One region of the Synechococcus sp. MIT S9507 genome, then DNA from elsewhere that is predicted to be linked to it. Evidence: predicted binding sites of a transcription regulator. Region 1 holds the regulator's gene; the other holds the start of a gene.

Region 1 (8,330 bases):
GGCACCTCTGCCTGTCACCACGGCGCATCTGCGGGTGCATCATCACAGCTTCCGAGACAAGTGTCTTCAGGGAGAGGTGCAGGCTGGCGGATTCATCTGGACATTTCATTGGTTGTTTGAACGGGGTGAGCTGAGCGTTGAGCCCTCTCTGGGCAGAGCATTGATTCAGGACGCACTGCTTCGCTTCCTTGTGAAATCCGATTACAGGCTGGAGGCCGGCGGCGACTACAGCTTCACTGTTCGTGCCCGTTTCTGAACGGGGCTGGTCCAGGCCAATCGATGATCCGGCCGAGATCGGATTCAAGAATCACCAGGGCCGCAACGGCATCCAGTTGGACGGGCGGTAACAGCAACCCTCTCGGTAACAATCGTCGCCATCCCTTCGGAGGCCAAAGTTGCCAGTAGCGCTTGCGTGCTTGAAGTGTGGTGCCACGCTCATCCACCAGCTTGATGGCTAGATCTGCAGGAAGCTGGTTCCTGAGGCTTTCGCTGGCAGTGCCGTTCCCCAGCACCAGGAGTTCTATGGGTGCCAGCTTGCTCCAGATCTCAAGGATGTCGTGTACTCCCTCAGTGGCAACAACTTTCCCCTCGATCACGCAGTTGCTGTCACTGTCGACCAGGACCAGGCCACATTTGCTGCGCCCGGGGTCAACCGACACGATCCTGCTCACTGGATGTCGTCCTGGAACGTTGATGCCGGGCGCAGCGGTTTGCTCGGACGCAGCTCGATGGCGATGGGATCGGCTGTTTCACTGCGACGCAAGGCCACAGCCTCGAGTTCAACACGGCCTCCGCGCCGCTCGGTCAGCTGCTGAGCAAGTCTGTTGACGGCGTTGGCGTCAAACTGAAGCCCCTGGCTGAGAGATCCCCGTCGGCGTACTTCCGCCAGCGTGGAAGCCAGCAGCAGGTTGACCCGGTTTCGCACCTCTTCCGGTTTGGTCTCCTGGCTGGCAAGAGCTGTCTTGGCAAGGGTTTCCCCTGCGACGGTGATGGCCACATTGGGCCGCACATCCGGAAAGGCGTAAACCACGCTCTCTCCTCGCAGCACATTCGCCGCTGAGCGCAGCAGCACCACCCAGGTGCCAGGTTTGCGGATGGCTTTTTCCAACCGTTCAATGTCCTGGCGCGGCACGAGGATGATCTGGCGATCCGGCGATTGTCCAGGCAGAACCTTCTGAAAGGCCTGAAGATTGGCTTCCCTCAGCACCTGGTCAATCACCTGCCGGGCTTGATCTGGACGATCCAGCTTGAGTGTGACAGTGGCAAGTGGCTGACCACTGCTGATGGCCACATCTCCCCGACGCAGCGCCAGCAGGTTCTCCTCAAGCAACTGAAGCTCCGCTTCACCGGAGCTGATCCGTTCGCGTACAGCGTTCAGTTCATCATCGGTTCGCTGGATTTCAGCATCGCGGTTGCGGACGTCCTGGCTGAGTCTCCGCCGTTCCGCCTCCAGTCGCCGAGTCTGTTCCTGCAGGGGTTGAAGTGTGCTGCGCAGCTTGCTGGCCCGTGCCTGGGCATCAGCCAGAATTTTTCTGGCTTTGATTTCATCGGCACGAGCTTCTTCGAGTTGCTCACGGGCCTTTCGCTGAGCTTTGCGGCTTCCCTTCAGATCAGAGCGGCTGCTGCGCAGACGAGCTTCGAGATCATTGAGTTCAAACAGACCAACGCGCAGCTGGCGGCTCACCAGAAGCATCAGCCCGAGCGAAAGGGCACTGATCAGGCTCCCCGTGAGCACAGTGATCACCACAGCGGTTTGACGTGGGCGAAGACCGAACAGGCTCAGTCGCGCTTTGCCGACCCTTGAGCCGAGTCGATCGCCAAGGGTGGAGAGCACCCCGCCGAGGATCAGCAGGGACAGCAGCAGAAGCCAGCCGGTCACGGTCGGTCAAACATGCGGCGGGCCGCCGGAATGCTGCCCATTTTCACCTGTCGAGGGGTTAACTGAAACGCTTGGCCAGTGCAATCGGATCAAGAACGGTGATCTTCTTGCGGTCAATTTCGACTAGGCCTGAATTGCGTAGATCCCCGAGCAGGCGTGTGATGGTCACGCGTGTGGATCCGATCGCTTCAGCGATGGCCTGATGAGACAGGCGCAGGTCAATGGTGATGCCCTGGGATCCAGGCATGCCGAAGTCCCTGCAGAGAACAAGCAGAAAACTCACCAGACGGGAGGACATGTCCCGGTGTGTGAGGGTCTCAATCATGGTTTCTGTCTGAAGAATTCTGCTGGAGAGACCCTGGAGCAATAGCAATCCCACGCTGGTGTCCGCTTCGATCGCCTGGCGCACGGAGCTGGCTGGTGCCGTCACCATTTCCACCCTGGTGAAGGCCACGGAGTGATAAAAGCGATCGGATCGATGTCCGGTGAGCAGTGAGAGAACACCGAACAGGCTGTTTTCTCTCAACAGGGCAACGGTGATCTCCTCACCCGACTCGTACACCCTCGATAGACGCACAGCGCCTCGTCGGATCAGATACACGCGCTCGGCAGGGTCACCGGGGAAAAAGATCGTTTTGTTCCGTTCCACCATTTCGGTGCTGGCACCCTCCAGATCACGGATCACTTCCAGCAGGGTGCGGCTGGCGGGGTTGGGGGCATTGATCAGGCTTGTCTCTGCGGATCGCCCAGGCTGGGGAGCGGTCCGACTGAAGCCGCGCATCACTTCGGCCATGACCAACGCATCAATGCGGGGAAGTTAAGGAGCGATGCGCGGTCACCCTGTAGCAACGAACACGGTTCTCCCGGCTCAGTCGCCATGCAGTGCATTCAGTTGTGCAGCCATGAGTTGCTGGAGCCCTGGTTCGGCTAGGTCCAGCAGGCTGTTGAGCTGCCTGCGACTGAATGGTGCGCCCTCGGCAGTCCCCTGCAGCTCCAGCAGATCACCGGCGTTGTTCATCACCACATTGAGATCCACATCGGCCCGACTGTCTTCGCTGTAGTCCAGATCAAGCAGAGGATTCCCCTCGACCAGGCCTACAGAGACTGCCGCCACCTGGTTGACGACCGGATTGGTGCTGATGCGGCCCTGCGCCAGCAGCCTTTCACAGGCCTTCTTCAGGGCGAGCCATGCACCGGTGATGGCCGCTGTTCTGGTCCCTGCATCTGCCTGAATCACATCGCAGTCGATCAGCAGAGTGTTCTCTCCCAATGCCTTCATGTCGATCGCGGCGCGAAGACTGCGACCGATCAGACGCTGGATCTCCTGGGTGCGTCCTGACAGTTTCATCAGTTCTCTGCGTTGACGATCTGGGGTGGATCCGGGCAGCAGGCGATATTCGGCGCTCAGCCACCCCAGTCCCTGATCCCTTCTCCAGCGTGGGACGCCGACTTCCTGGCAGACGCTGCAGAGCACGGTGGTGCGTCCAGTGCGCACGATCACTGAGCTCAGAGCGAAACCCATGGGATCCCAGTCAATCGAGAAAGCTCTGAGATCGGATGGCTGGCGACCATCGTTGCGCTGGGTGTCGCTCATGGGGAGACGGCTCGGAATCCTGAGCCTGCCAGTTGGAGTGGAGACACCATGGATGGTGTCAAAGGGATTGTGATTTGCGCTTTCGCCGCTAGATTCAAGTTCCGCTGGGTTGTTTTGATTCCAGCCACGACGGAAGCGACCCAGATGACCGCAAGCCTGAGCCCCAGCCATCGATCCCGTGGGCAGAGCGGTGCTGATCATCGGGATCTGAATCGTGCCGGCCTGCACCCACTGCCCTCACTCCAGCCTCAGCATCCGCTGCATCTGGTGGCCCCGGAAGGGCAGTTGCAGGTTCACACCGCCCCCTATCGAGGCAGTTTCGGCACAGTGCTCAGTCAGGCCATGCGTTCCGCAGGGCTTGGCAGTCGTGTCGCTGTGATGCAGTTCCTGAAAGGCGGCGTCGCCCAGGGCCCTGATGCCGCGATCACGCTCTGTGATCGCATGGTGTGGACAAGACCCGCCGTGATGGGATGTCTGTCGGATCCAGTCGGCTCATCTGACGCTGCGGCAGTGGATGCCGTGCAGGCGATCTGGCGGCTCTGCAGCCGCCACCTGGCCTGCGGAGATCTCGATCAGTTGGTGCTCGATGAACTCGGATTGGCCATTGCGCTCGGTTATCTCGTTGAGAAAGAGGTGCGCGACAGCCTGGAAGCACGCCCTGGTTCCATGGATGTGATCATCACAGGACCGTCAATCCCTGAATCTCTCATGGGTCTTGCGGATCAAGTGACCGAACTGCGAAGGGGGTTCTGATGCTCAAGAACGACCGATGGATCACTGAACAGGCTGCCTCGGGCATGCTCGAACCCTTTCAGAAAGGCTTGATCCGACATCTGGATCCTGAGCAGAAACTTTCACCTGTTCTCAGCTTCGGCTGCTCCTCGTACGGGTACGACCTGCGTTTGTCAGCTAAGGAATTCCTGATTTTCAAGCATGTTCCTGGAACAGTGATGAATCCCAAGCGGTTCAATCCTGCCAACCTTGAGCCCACTGAGCTTCACCATGACGAAGATGGTGACTATTTCATCCTTCCCGCCCATTCCTATGGCCTCGGTGTGGCTCTGGAAAAGATGAAGGTTCCGCCGAATATCACCGTGATCTGTCTCGGCAAGAGCACCTATGCACGGCTGGGAATCATTGTGAACACCACTCCAGCTGAAGCCAGCTGGGAAGGGCATCTCACACTCGAATTCAGCAACAGTTCAGGAGCTGACTGCCGCATTTATGCCAATGAAGGGATCTGTCAGCTGCTGTTTTTTGAGGGTGATCCGTGTGACACCACCTACAGCGATCGGCAGGGCAAATATCAACATCAACCTGAGAAAGTGACGCTCGCCAAGATTTGAATCGCCAGGAATGGTCAGTTCCGCCCCGATCAGGGCGCCAGACGAGCCTTGTGCAGTCTGTTTTTTTCGTACCAGTCAGCGAACTCAGGCGCCCAGCTCTGCAGATGGGGCCACATCAGATCACAGAGCTCTCTGATTTCCTGTTGTGCATCGAGTTTGGAGCGCAGGTCAAGGAAGTGAAGGAAAGCGCGCAGACTGAAACTGACAACAAAATGCTGTCGGTAGTCAAAGGGCAGAATTCCTCTGGCATGTTCTTCTGAGAAGCCTTCCCGTAACAGATCGCGGTAGCGTTCCGCCGCCTGTTGGCAGAGTTTCAGATCGATGCATCGTTGTTCATCGGCGTAGGTGTATTTCTTGCCCAGTCGGTCTCGGTACTCCCCCACCGGACGCAGATAGAACACTTCCTCGAGATCCAGTTCTCCGTCCGCAGCCCGGCAGATGCGTTCACCGGTGTAGCGCATCGATTGAACATCAAAACTCACCCCGACCCTGTGCGTCCGAGCCTGCTGCATCACCGAATGAGGGAACCAGCCCACGTTCAGCACGATCTGGGCATGTTCCAGCGGGCCGTAATGGCCTTTCATTCCACCAAGCAACCGCTTGATGCAAATCTCCCCGGCCCTTGTTTCGTTCGGCCACTGGTCGCGTTCCATCACCACGAAACCTTCGCTGTAGTCCTGGTGCATGCCGGCGTACACGCTCTGCTGAGGATTGGGTGTAGCGGCGATCAGTTCGACCCGGAAGCGGGAATCCATGAGGTTTTGAGGTTTCGGGTACGGGATATGGGTTGATCATCGCCTTTTCGGTCGGCCATGACTGGAATTACGCGTGACTTCGTGGGCCGGTGGAATCCTTCGTGGCCGTCTCAGGGAGAGGACTGGTACTGCCAAAGCCAGCCAAAGCTGGAAGTGGGCTGCCGTCCATCAAGGCAGTTGCAATGGAATCCAGCTCGGTTTCACTGCGGCCGCCGAGTGATCGACCACGCATGGTGCCGTCCGCAGAGAACAGGTTCAGCTGAGGAATGCCTGTCACGTCGTAACGATCAGTCAGGTCCAGCCAGCGCGGGTTGTCGATGTTGACCAGAACCACATCCAGATCGGCACTGTGGCGTTGTTCAACCTCAAGCATCGCTGGAGCCATTTCGCGGCAGACCTCACACCAGTCGGCATAGAACTCGAGAATCGTGGGTCGACCATTGCTGAGAGCCACTTCCGGCGGCAGGGAACGCCTGGCGAGCTGATCGAGCGGCGATTCGATCGAACCACCGTTGCGGACCAGAAAAAGGCCCACGGCCAAGACCAGGGCTGCAGCTAGCAGCATGCTTTTCTGCCATGTGGTGAGGCCGGAGTTTGAAGCGCTGTCGGTCATCGCGGACTGACATCAGTGACACCACTCTGACAGGACAAACCGCTTGCTGTTGCTAGCGTCTGACCGCAGAACCTCGCGTCGTTGATCGACGTTTGTCCGCCGCGAATCTGCTTTCAAGCTGATGCCCGTTTTGCGTTTTCTCCTGCTGCCGCTTCGGGCTCCGCTGCTGATTCTGCTGTTTGTGGTGTCGCTGTTCCTCGGCCATCACTGGGCCATCCAGGAGGCCTGGCTGGCTGAGGCCCATGCGATTTCGGTGAGCACCTTCTGGGCACTCGAGATCATCCAGGCCGTGGTGGTGGTTGTGATCTGCACGATGCCGGACCTGCTGCTTCGTCAGCTTTCAATGCTGATGGCATCCAGTCGAGTTCTCAGTCTGGTGGTCACGCTCACGTTGCTCATCACCGTGGGTCTCTACGTCCTCAGCCTCAGCCTGCTGTCGGATGTGCTGATCCTGGGGTCCGCCACACTGCTGGCACGCCTCGATCTGAGTCGTATCAAGGTGGTTCCCCCTCCGCAGCTGATGGCCTTCTGGCTGGCTGTGATTGTGATCGCCGGGATCTGGATCGGGCAGGATCTGCCCAATCCCCCCAGTTCACTCGGTGCAGCGATCGGTGCCTGAGCTGTTGTTCAGGTAGGCCCAGACATTGCCGAGAACTTTCTTGGTGTAGATGCGGGTTTCCGGGTACGGAATGCGCTCGACCCACAGTTCAGGATCGTGGTTCAGTTCAGCACTCAGCCACGATCCCGCCGCCCCCGGCCCGGCGTTGTAGCTGGCCACTGTCAGCCAGGGGTTGCCCTGCCAACGCTCCAGAAGACCGGTCAGATAGCGCGCACCCAAAACGGCGTTGCGTCCTGGATCTTTCAGGTCATCGGTACTGAGTTCTTCTCCTGCCACTTCTGCGGCCGTGGTCGGCATCAGTTGCAACAGCCCCACGGCACCAACGGGAGAAGCCACGCCTGGAGAGAACCGAGATTCCTGGCGGGCAACAGCCAGCAGCAGTTCGAGCCGCACCTTTTCCTGTTCCGACGCTTCCAGGAACTGAGACTGCAGCGGTCGAGGGTGAAGGCTGTCCTGGAGAAGATGAAGAGTTTTGCAGTCCGGTGACACGATGCGCAGATTGGCTTTCCATAGCCGGTCGAGACCGGTCCAGTGGTCATTCACGCCCAGCCGCAGCCGTCCTTCCAGCAGGAGCTCCTGAGGTGATGGATCGGCATTGTCCCCAGTGCTGCGCCAGGTCTCCCAGGCTTCCTGATTCATCTCGAGTCGCCAGAGATCGTCCACCAGGGAACTGCCGCTGGCGAGAGGGCTCCAGGTCCGCTCAGCGTTCACACGAACAGACTTGGTCGCATCGCTGAGATTGTCTCCTGAGAGCACCGGCAAGTCGCCAGCCCCAAGCCTGGCCTGAGCTCTCCAGGTGTAGTAACCCGGTGGTTGCTCCTTGGTCAGTTTCTGCCAGATCTGTCTCGCCTTGTTGTTGTCTCCGAGTTTGTCTTCACTCATCCCCAGCCAGAACTGCTGGCGCGCACGCAGGGGTGAGGGCAGCTGTTCGGCTGGGATCGCAGTCAGCCATGACCTGGCCAGTTCCCACTGGCCTGAGAGGAGCGCCGTACGAGCCAGATCCCATTGCAGTTGCCAGCTGGCCGGATGGTCCGGCCAGCGATTCAGCACGGAGAGGCCTCCCTTTCCTCCTCCCAGGCGGACCCTGGCGGCGGCCACATCGGCTGATCGTTTCTGAAGCGAGTCAGGTAAGGCGTCGATGAGGGCCTGTTTCGGACGCAGGGGTTCGCTCAGCAGCGCTGCGGACTCCAGTGCTTCCTGGCTGTCTGGATGATCCTTGGCCAGCTCAAGCAACATCGTTTCACCACGCTGCTGCTGACCCTTGTCTCCCCGCAGGAGTGCGCGCCCGATTGTCAGAGCCTGCGGCGCTGCCAGAGGTGTGCCCTGAAGACAGAGTTCAGCGGATCGACCGTCACCGAGCTCAGCCAGGGCCGCTGCCAGTTGCAGGCGCTGCTGCTGCTCGAGTGCTTCGCCGCTGATGGCACCACAGGCCTTGCGAAGCAGCCGCTCCGCTCCAGGCCAGTTGGCTCCCCAGCGAGCCAAATGCAGGGCACTGGACTGGATCATTGCCTGATCGGCGTCGTC
Region 2 (8,330 bases), 400 kb from region 1:
TGTCATCGAGATAGATCTGCATCAACCGTTCCAGTTGCTCCCGAAGTGCAGGTTCTTCAACTGGTGTCACAGCTTCCACGCGCCTGTCCAGATTTCTGGGCATCCAATCAGCGCTGCCGATGTAAACCTCGGGTTTGTCGTGATTGGCGAACCAGAACAGGCGTGAGTGTTCGAGAAAGCGTCCGATGATGCTCACCACGCTGATGTTGTCGCTCACGCCTTCACGCCCCGGGTACAGACAGCACATGCCCCGGACGACCAGTTCGATTTGCACGCCTGCCTGTGAGGCTTCGTACAGCAGCGTGATGATGCCTGGATCCACCAGTGAGTTCATCTTGGCCCGGATATGGCCGCCACGTCCGTTCTGCGCATGCTCGATCTCACGGCGAATCAGGTGTTCCATGCCTTTACGAAGTGAAACGGGCGCCACCAGCAGCTTTCGGAATTCCTGCTGTTTGGAGAATCCTGTGAGGTAATTGAACAATTCAACGAGATCCTGGCCGAGTTCCGGTCGTGCCGAAAGCAGGCCAAGATCGGTGTAGAGACGTGATGTCTTCGAGTTGTAGTTACCAGTGCCGATATGGACATAACTGCGCAGACGTTCCTTTTCCTTGCGCACCACCAGCACGATCTTGGTGTGGGTTTTCAGGCCCAGAACCCCATAGACGACATGCACTCCTGAGCTCTCAAGGTGTTTGGCCCACTGGATGTTGTTGTCTTCATCGAAGCGTGCCTTGAGTTCCACCAGCGCCATCACCTGCTTGCCGTTTTCCGCTGCACGGATCAACGCGGCGATGATTGGTGAATCCTTGGAGGTGCGATAAAGAGTCATCTTGATCCCCATCACCAGCGGGTCATCGGCGGCCTGGTTGATGAATTCCTCCACAGACGTTGAGAAGAGGTCATAGGGGTGATGCAGAAGCACATCGCGGCGTCGGACCACCGAGAAAATGCTTTCGAATTCCTCTTCTTTGATGGAGCCGTCTTCGAGCATGTTGCGCTGGGCCCGACGCAGAACCGGAGGTGTCTGACCTGAGTGGGACTCGTTCTTGAGTCGGGGCAATGGAATTCCCATCAGCCCGAACAGATCGTCGAGGCCCAGAGGTCCATCAACTCTGTAGAGATCCGCTTCCTCAACGGACATGCCATCCATCAGCATCTCGATGACGTCCTGCGGCATTCCATCAGCAACCTCGAGTCGCACCACTTCGCCACCCATGCGTCGCTTGCGCAGCCCTTGCTCAATGGCGATCATCAGATCATCAGCTTCGAGGTCGCGCAGTTCCAGATCCGCATCCCTGGTGACGCGGAAGAAATAGTGCCCCTCGATGCTCATGCCTGGGAAGAGAAGGCCGAGGTTGAAGGCCACCACCTGCTCGAGAGGAACGGCCGTGTGCACAGTCTCTGATTCCTCGTCTGCGAGATCGACCGGGATGGCGACGAATCGGGGCAGGATTGTCTGAGGTACCTTCACCCGGGCGAGCAGACGCTGTCCGGTGTCCGGGTCATCAATAAGAGCTGCGACATTCAGGCTGAGGTTGCTCACGAAAGGGAAGGGGTGAGCGGGATCCACTGCCAGAGGTGTCAGCACTGGAAAGATTGCTGTTTGGAAGTAGTTGTCTACCCAGAGTCGTTGGCGTTCGTTGAGCTGTTTGTAGTCGAGTAGATGGGCGCCATGGTGAAGCAGTTCACGCCTGAGTTGACTGCGGTAATGCTCCTGCTGGCGTTCCAGAAGAGGTGTGAGGTGGTTTCGTATGGCCTGTAGCTGTTCCAGCGGCGTGCGGCCATCCTCGCTGCGCTTCTCAATGCCCGCTTCCACCTGAGCCTTGAGGGAGGCCACCCTCACCATGAAAAATTCATCGAGGTTGTTGCTGAAAATGGCGCTGAATTTCGCCTGCTCCAAAAGAGGGGTGCGCTCATCCAGGGCCTGAATCAGCACGCGTTCGTTGAAGGCGATCCAACTGAGTTCCCGGTTGATGTAGTGATCAGGATCCAGGGAACGCTCTGCCATCACAGAAGAGAGGTGGGTGCGAAAGCTGTTGGCCGCAAGGTAGCAATCACCTTGCAACTGCAGGACGCTCCGGATTTTCAGATCAGCTTTGCCTGAGGTCCACCACGAAGACTGCCAGCAACAAGCAAGGCAACTCCGAGCAACATCACACTGCCGAACCAGAAGGGACTGGTGACCCCAACGCGGTCGTAACTGAAGCCAGCGGCGGAGGCGCCCAGAAATGTTCCAAGGCTTTGCAGACCTTGTAGACCGCCCAGGGCTGATCCCTGGCCATCGCTGCCGAGTCGACGTGAGACCAGGGCTCGCAAGCAGGGGCTCACAAGTCCGGTGCCCAGTGCGAGCAACGACACTGCGGTGTAAACCACTGGAACTGAGTTGTTAGGAGTTGCTAAGGGCACCAACAGGCATCCGGACGTCAGAAGTCCAAGACCGACAAGGGTCAGGCGGAGCTCTCCGAAGCGTTTCACCAGTGGGCCTATCAATCCTCCCTGAACCACCATTGCGATGACTCCGACCAGGGCGAATGCGGCTCCTGCCATGCCCTCAGTCCAGTTGAAACTCTTGCGCAGATACAGCACCAGAACCGTTGTGAAACCGTTGAAGGCCATAAAGAAGCCAAAGAAAGCGATCGAGAGGCGACGCACCTCTGGCTTGGCAAAGACACGTGCAAGCAGGGTGATTGGGTTGAGCTCGCGTCTGCGGGGCAGTTGTTTGCGGGCCTGCATCGGATGGGTTTCGGGAAGGAGTCCCAGCACAACGATCAAGTTCGTGACTGCAAAGGCTGTTGCAGCCCAGGCGGGAAGGATGCGGTTGATATCTCCAAGCACTCCACCAAGACCAGGACCCAGGACAAACCCGAGACCGAAAGCCACGCCAATGAGGCCGAAGGCTTTGGCACGGTTTTCCGGTGTGGTGATGTCTGCCAAGACAGCCGTGGCTGTGGCGGCTGTGCCCCCGCTGGCTCCATCAATGATTCGCGCCAGAAACAACATCGCGAGAGGCAGGCCTGCAGCAGCGGCCCCTGGTAAGAATTCCTGCCAGGGCAGGGTCAGGGTGGTGGCGAACAGGCCCATGCCGATGACCGAGCCAAACACGCAGAGACTGATGACCGGTTTACGCCCGAAGCGGTCACTGAGGGCGCCGATCAAGGGAGCAACGGCGAACTGTGAGATTGCGTAGGTGCCTGAGAGAAGTCCCACCGTGCTGCCATCGCTGCTGAAGTCTTCGAGCAGAAAAGGCAGTAATGGCAGAAAAATGCTTTCGCTGAGTCGGTCATTGAGCAGCGTCAGAAAGGCGCTGAGCAGGGTTGGAATGCGTGGTCGCTGCAAGGCAGCCGCTGGGCAGGTGAGACTCACATTCCCATAGGCATCGGCCATGGCCCTGCGTTTGATCCTTCCAGCGGACGAGATCCTTCTCAGGGAGATCTATGCCGATGCCATCGAGAGTCAGGCCCCACAGCTGTATTCGGATCAGCAGGTGAAGTCGTGGGCAGCACTCGCCTGGTTGCCGGGTGTGCTGGATCAAACCCTGAAGCAGGGCTCGGGCTGGATCAGTGGTGAGGATGCCGCTTTTGCGATGCGTTATCCGATGGATCGACTTGCCCTTCTCTATTGCCGGGGCCGTGCTGCACGTCAGGGCCATGGCAAAGCGCTCCTCGAGAGACTTGAAGCTGATGCGATCGTTGACGGCGTCAGATCTCTGCGCACCGAAGCCAGTCAGTTCAGTCGTCCGTTGTTTGAGCGCTATGGCTGGAGCCTCGTTGCTCCGGAAACGATCACGATTGCTGGAGTGCCCTTTGAGCGCTACCGGATGCACAAAGCACTGGGCAAGCTGCGCAGCTGATCAAGCTGATCCAGTGCTCGACCTTGCTCGAGCGCGGTGGTGGCCATCGCAATGCCCGAATCGAGATTGTCGCTCAGGCCAGCGTTCCAGAGATAGGCACCTGCGTTCCAGCGCAGGGCTTCGCTCAGGGGACCACGGTTTCTGAGCGCTTCGATGGCTTGTCTCTTCCAGGTGCTTTCCGACGACCATTCCAGGTCTGCGTTGTGGCATCCATGATCGCGGGGGTGAAGGATCAGACGTTCAGCCCGTCCATCGCGGACTCGGGCTGTGATGCAGGCCCGACCGATGGGAAGATCTGTTCCTCCTTCCAGGCCTTTCACAGTGAGCAGGTCGGTTTCGCCGGCGAGCCTGAGTGCTTCCCAGGCCCGGCTCTCGGTTGGTGGGTGCACAAACCCACTCACAAGAAGGTGATCTCCCTGGTGGGCTGTCCACAGAAGCTCGAGGCTGGCCACAGGAGGCCGTTTACCCAGCTGCTCGCGGTAATCAATCAGCGTTTCGGCGATGGCGAAATGATCCGGTTGATGGATGAGTGCGAAGCCATGTGTGTTGAACCCTTCCTGAACAGCGCTCAGGGGCAGTCCACCCAGATTCAGATCCAGAAGGCGGAACAGATCGAGGGCTGTGATGCCGTATTTGATCGGCATGCGGTCACCCCCCTGCAGGACGACCGGTTGACCGCAAGCCACCAGTGCCAGGCTGGTGAGTGGGTAAATGGGCGCCGTTCTGGTCCGACCGTCAAATGGCATGCCGAAGCAGAGCGGTCTTCTCTGAGCCGGAGGACTGTGAACAACGGGCCCCAACGATCGATAGGTGTCGAGCATGCCGGTGAGCTCCTGGGGCTCCGGCCGGCGAATGCGATGAGCAATCAGGAAAGCACCAATCTGTGCTGGCGTGGCCTCCTCCCTGAGCATGAGTGCCAAAGCATCTGCGGCTTCCTCTCGGCTCAAGCCTTTGCTGGTGTGTTCGCCGCTCCCGATTTTGCGGAGATGCTGTTTGAAGCGTTCGCGGCCGTTGCAGACAGTGCTTGTCAAGGGCCATACCAACGCTTCATGCAGTGTTCTGCAGAGAGGTCACTTTTAGGGGTAGCGATTGCTACCGATCGCTTCACGCGAGCATCGAAAGCCCTTCGAAGCGTCCATGTTTAGGGTGGCTGGGGTTATGGCGACCATCGGCGTAATAGAGCCGCTCTAGCACCATACTTGTTTTGACGTCTGAGTTGTGGTTTTGGCGATTCAGCAGTGTGGCGAGTGTGCGAAAAAAAGTGTTCATCAATCACACGTTCAGTGGATCCAATACAGCAGTTCTGGATCCATCGAGATGTAGTTAATGCATCCAAAATGGGTTTCTGTTTTGGTTGTCTTTGTAGCTGTTTCCTGGTGCAAGACGCGACAGTGTCGTCTGGATTTCAGTATTTTTTATGACTGTTTCGTCTGTGTCCACGCCATCACTGGCGGCCCCATCGCCGAGCACATTGACCGCTTCGTTGATGGCTGCCAAAAAAGCGAAAGGGATGAGTTTCGCGGATCTTGAGGCAGCTCTTGGGCTCGATGAGGTCTGGATTGCTTCTCTGTTCTATGGACAGGCCACAGCCTCTGCTGATGAGGCGGAGAAGCTGGCGTCCCTGTTGTCGTTGGACCCTGCAATCACAGCTGCGATTCAGGAGTTTCCGACCAAAGGCAGTCTGGAGCCCGTGATCCCAACCGATCCCCTGATCTATCGCTTTTACGAGATCATGCAGGTGTATGGCATGCCGCTGAAGGATGTGATTCAGGAAAAGTTTGGAGATGGAATTATGAGTGCTATCGATTTCACCCTGGATGTGGACAAAATTGAAGATCCGAAGGGTGAACGTGTACAGATTACGATGTGCGGAAAGTTCCTTCCATACAAAAAGTGGTGATTCCACTTTCTGGTTTTTATCGAAGAAGTGTCATCAACCTTTCAAGCCCGACATCAGTCGGGCTTTTGTTTGTTCAGCTTCGAAATTGCTGTTGCAGCTGTTGGCAGGCCAATTGTTTGCGTGATTCACTACTGAGGGTTTGACTGAGCTCTTTCAGGCAACGTTGACTGATCGGAGTTGCGATGCAGCCCAGGGCCCGGAACGCAGCGGCAGCGACATGGTCGGATCCGGTTTTGCACAGATTCGATAGGCGTTCACTGATCGCTGCCCCATCCCTGCGTTGCAACACCCGAATCGCGGCGATCACCACTGGATCCCTGAAATCGTTGAGGGGTTCATTACACAACACGAGTAATTCCTCGTCGCTCAGGCTGTGGGCGCGGAAGCCAACTAACTGCAAGCCCGCCAAGCGATGATGTTGTCCGGGGTGATGCAAACACTCCTTCACCACATGTTCTGGAACATCTGCACCCCAGCAAGACAATGCCTCAAGGATGCAGAGGTTGACTTCAGCGAATTCGGAGCTGTTTTTCAGTTGATCAAGCAGCCAGTCCCTCGCTCCTTGCTGGTGGCACAGTCCGGCGGCCAGAACAAGATCAGGGAATGCTCCATGCTGCTTAATCAATCGTTCAATGATTGGCCAGCCTTGTTCAGCCAGCATTCCAAGTTTTTCGCAGAGTGCACGGCGAAGCTCAACTGAAAAGCTGGGAGAGTAAACCTCCCCCAGCCACTCGGGCTCCAATGGAGCACGTCGTGATTTTGAAAGCCGTTCCCAGAGAACGGCTTCATTCTCGGGTAAAGACACAGATGTCAATCAACGGGCGCCAAGCTCAGCGGCCAGTTCACGTTCCAGTTTGTCATCATGTTCACTTGGCAGCACGTTTTCGATGTTGGTGCGGTAGGTGCTGTAAAAGAGCATGCCGATGAACACCATGCCGCCAATGATGTTGCCAATGGTGACGGGCAGGAAGTTCCAGAAAATGCATTTCCAGAAGGGAACTCCAGATCCGAGGATTGGCCCGGCGGTGTGCAGAAACTGGTTGACCACAATGTGCTCCATCCCCATTGATTGGAACGCTGTAATGGGTAGCCAGCAAGCCAGAATCTTTCCAGGCACACTTTTACTGACCAGGGCCATGGTCACACCGAGGCACACCAGCCAGTTTGCGATCAAACCTCGAATAATGGCCAGGAAGAATCCCATTGACTGAAGATTCTCATATTTGACAACAACGTTGGTTTTATTCAACGCGATGATTTTTGCTGCCACCTGTTGCCACATTCCTCCACCTTCAGCAGCTGATGCAGGATCGACAGTTCCTCCGCTGGTCAGGCTGATTGCCATCAGAACTGCCACAACTGCAGTTCCGATCCAGTTGCCGAGCCACACCCAACCCCAGTTTCGAAAGGTTGCACTCCAGGTGCTTTTCCCTGCCCAGGTGGCCATTGGCAGAAGAGCAAAGTTACCTGTGACCAACTCCATGCCAAACAAGACAATGCTGGCGAAACCGAATGGGAAGAGCAGCGAGCCCAACCATGGTTGTCCACTTTTGAGCCCTACTGTGAGTGCAAGGATCACGGCCAGGCCAAGGATCGCTCCCGAATAAAATCCCCTGAGCAAGAGGTTTTTGACGCTGACGGTGGATTTTTTGCCGCCGGCGCCGATCATGCCGTCGACAAGTTCATTGGGTAGGACGTAGTCCATCTGTGAAGCAGTCACACTCATGAGTTCAATGCGGTTAAGAAGAAATGAAGCAGTTGATCGAGTCCTGAGATCAACAGTTAGCCGCTGATCTTGTTCATGAATCTGGAAAACGCATCCTGCTGATGCTCAGCCCGTGAAATCGGTTGTTTGTCTTGACCAGCTTTCGAAAACCAGTTGACCAGTCTTGAGAAAAAATCGCTGTTGCTAGACATACAAATAACGATGTAAATTTGTTGAATGATTGGTTTGGCTGTGATGGCCTCAAAAAGTCAGCACCAACACGGCAAAACGACTGATCTCTGCACCTGTTTCAACCTTTGGTTCGTGGTTTGGCACCGAACCGTTCAATCAGCACGTCGCGCAGAACCTCTTTAATGTTTTCGGCCGGAATGGCCTTCTGATGCAATTCACCCACCGTTGGATTGGGTCCCTGTGATCCACCAAGGGTCATCGTGTAGCCATCATCTGTTTTGCCCTCACTGTTCTTGGCTTTGGCGCCTGTCAGGCCGATTGCACCCATGTAGGCCTGCCCGCAGCTGTTGGGGCAACCTGTCCAGTGAATTTTCAGTTCTTCTGGCAGATCAAGCTCCTGATCGAGCTCTTTGGCAGCGGCCAAGGCTTGATCTTTGGTGTTGGTCAGTGCGAATCCGCAATAGGTGCTTCCTGTGCATGACACGGTGCCAGCCGAAATCGCACCAGGCTTGAGCGGAAATCGTTCGAGCAGGGGATCGTTTTCAAACGCTTCGACCTGTGCTTGCGGTAGTCCAACAATGATCACGTTCTGATCTTCAGTGAGCCGCACTTCTCCACTTCCGTAGGTGATGCTCGCCGTTGCCAGATCATGAAGATCCTGCGCTGTCAGGCGACCAACA

The links. Region 1 encodes NtcA, which controls nitrogen genes in cyanobacteria. Its sites were predicted from a motif close to GTANCNNNNGNTAC; they were not measured.
Region 2: the regulator NtcA is predicted to act here: its motif matches at 4,936-4,949, upstream of SIB83_RS07455 (anthranilate phosphoribosyltransferase family protein).

Annotation. Positions count from the first base shown of each region.
Region 1 covers NZ_CP138970.1:1,023,042-1,031,371, reverse strand. Annotated here, with positions in the region: gene SIB83_RS05590 (DUF3146 family protein) at 1-256, shown strand, start outside; gene SIB83_RS05585 (resolvase) at 234-671, opposite strand; gene SIB83_RS05580 (DUF3084 domain-containing protein) at 668-1,879, opposite strand; gene ntcA (global nitrogen regulator NtcA) at 1,938-2,672, opposite strand; gene rph (ribonuclease PH) at 2,748-3,473, opposite strand; gene SIB83_RS05565 (cob(I)yrinic acid a,c-diamide adenosyltransferase) at 3,618-4,226, shown strand; gene dcd (dCTP deaminase) at 4,226-4,819, shown strand; gene thyX (FAD-dependent thymidylate synthase) at 4,849-5,574, opposite strand; gene SIB83_RS05550 (thioredoxin domain-containing protein) at 5,642-6,187, opposite strand; gene SIB83_RS05545 (hypothetical protein) at 6,309-6,806, shown strand; gene SIB83_RS05540 (transglycosylase SLT domain-containing protein) at 6,780-8,330, opposite strand, start outside.
Region 2 covers NZ_CP138970.1:1,419,212-1,427,541, forward strand. Annotated here, with positions in the region: gene ppk1 (polyphosphate kinase 1) at 1-2,011, opposite strand, end outside; gene SIB83_RS07445 (MFS transporter) at 2,089-3,387, opposite strand; gene SIB83_RS07450 (N-acetyltransferase family protein) at 3,386-3,853, shown strand; gene SIB83_RS07455 (anthranilate phosphoribosyltransferase family protein) at 3,814-4,884, opposite strand; gene cynS (cyanase) at 5,301-5,753, shown strand; gene SIB83_RS07465 (HEAT repeat domain-containing protein) at 5,827-6,558, opposite strand; gene SIB83_RS07470 (formate/nitrite transporter family protein) at 6,568-7,458, opposite strand; gene SIB83_RS07475 (ferredoxin--nitrite reductase) at 7,769-8,330, opposite strand, start outside.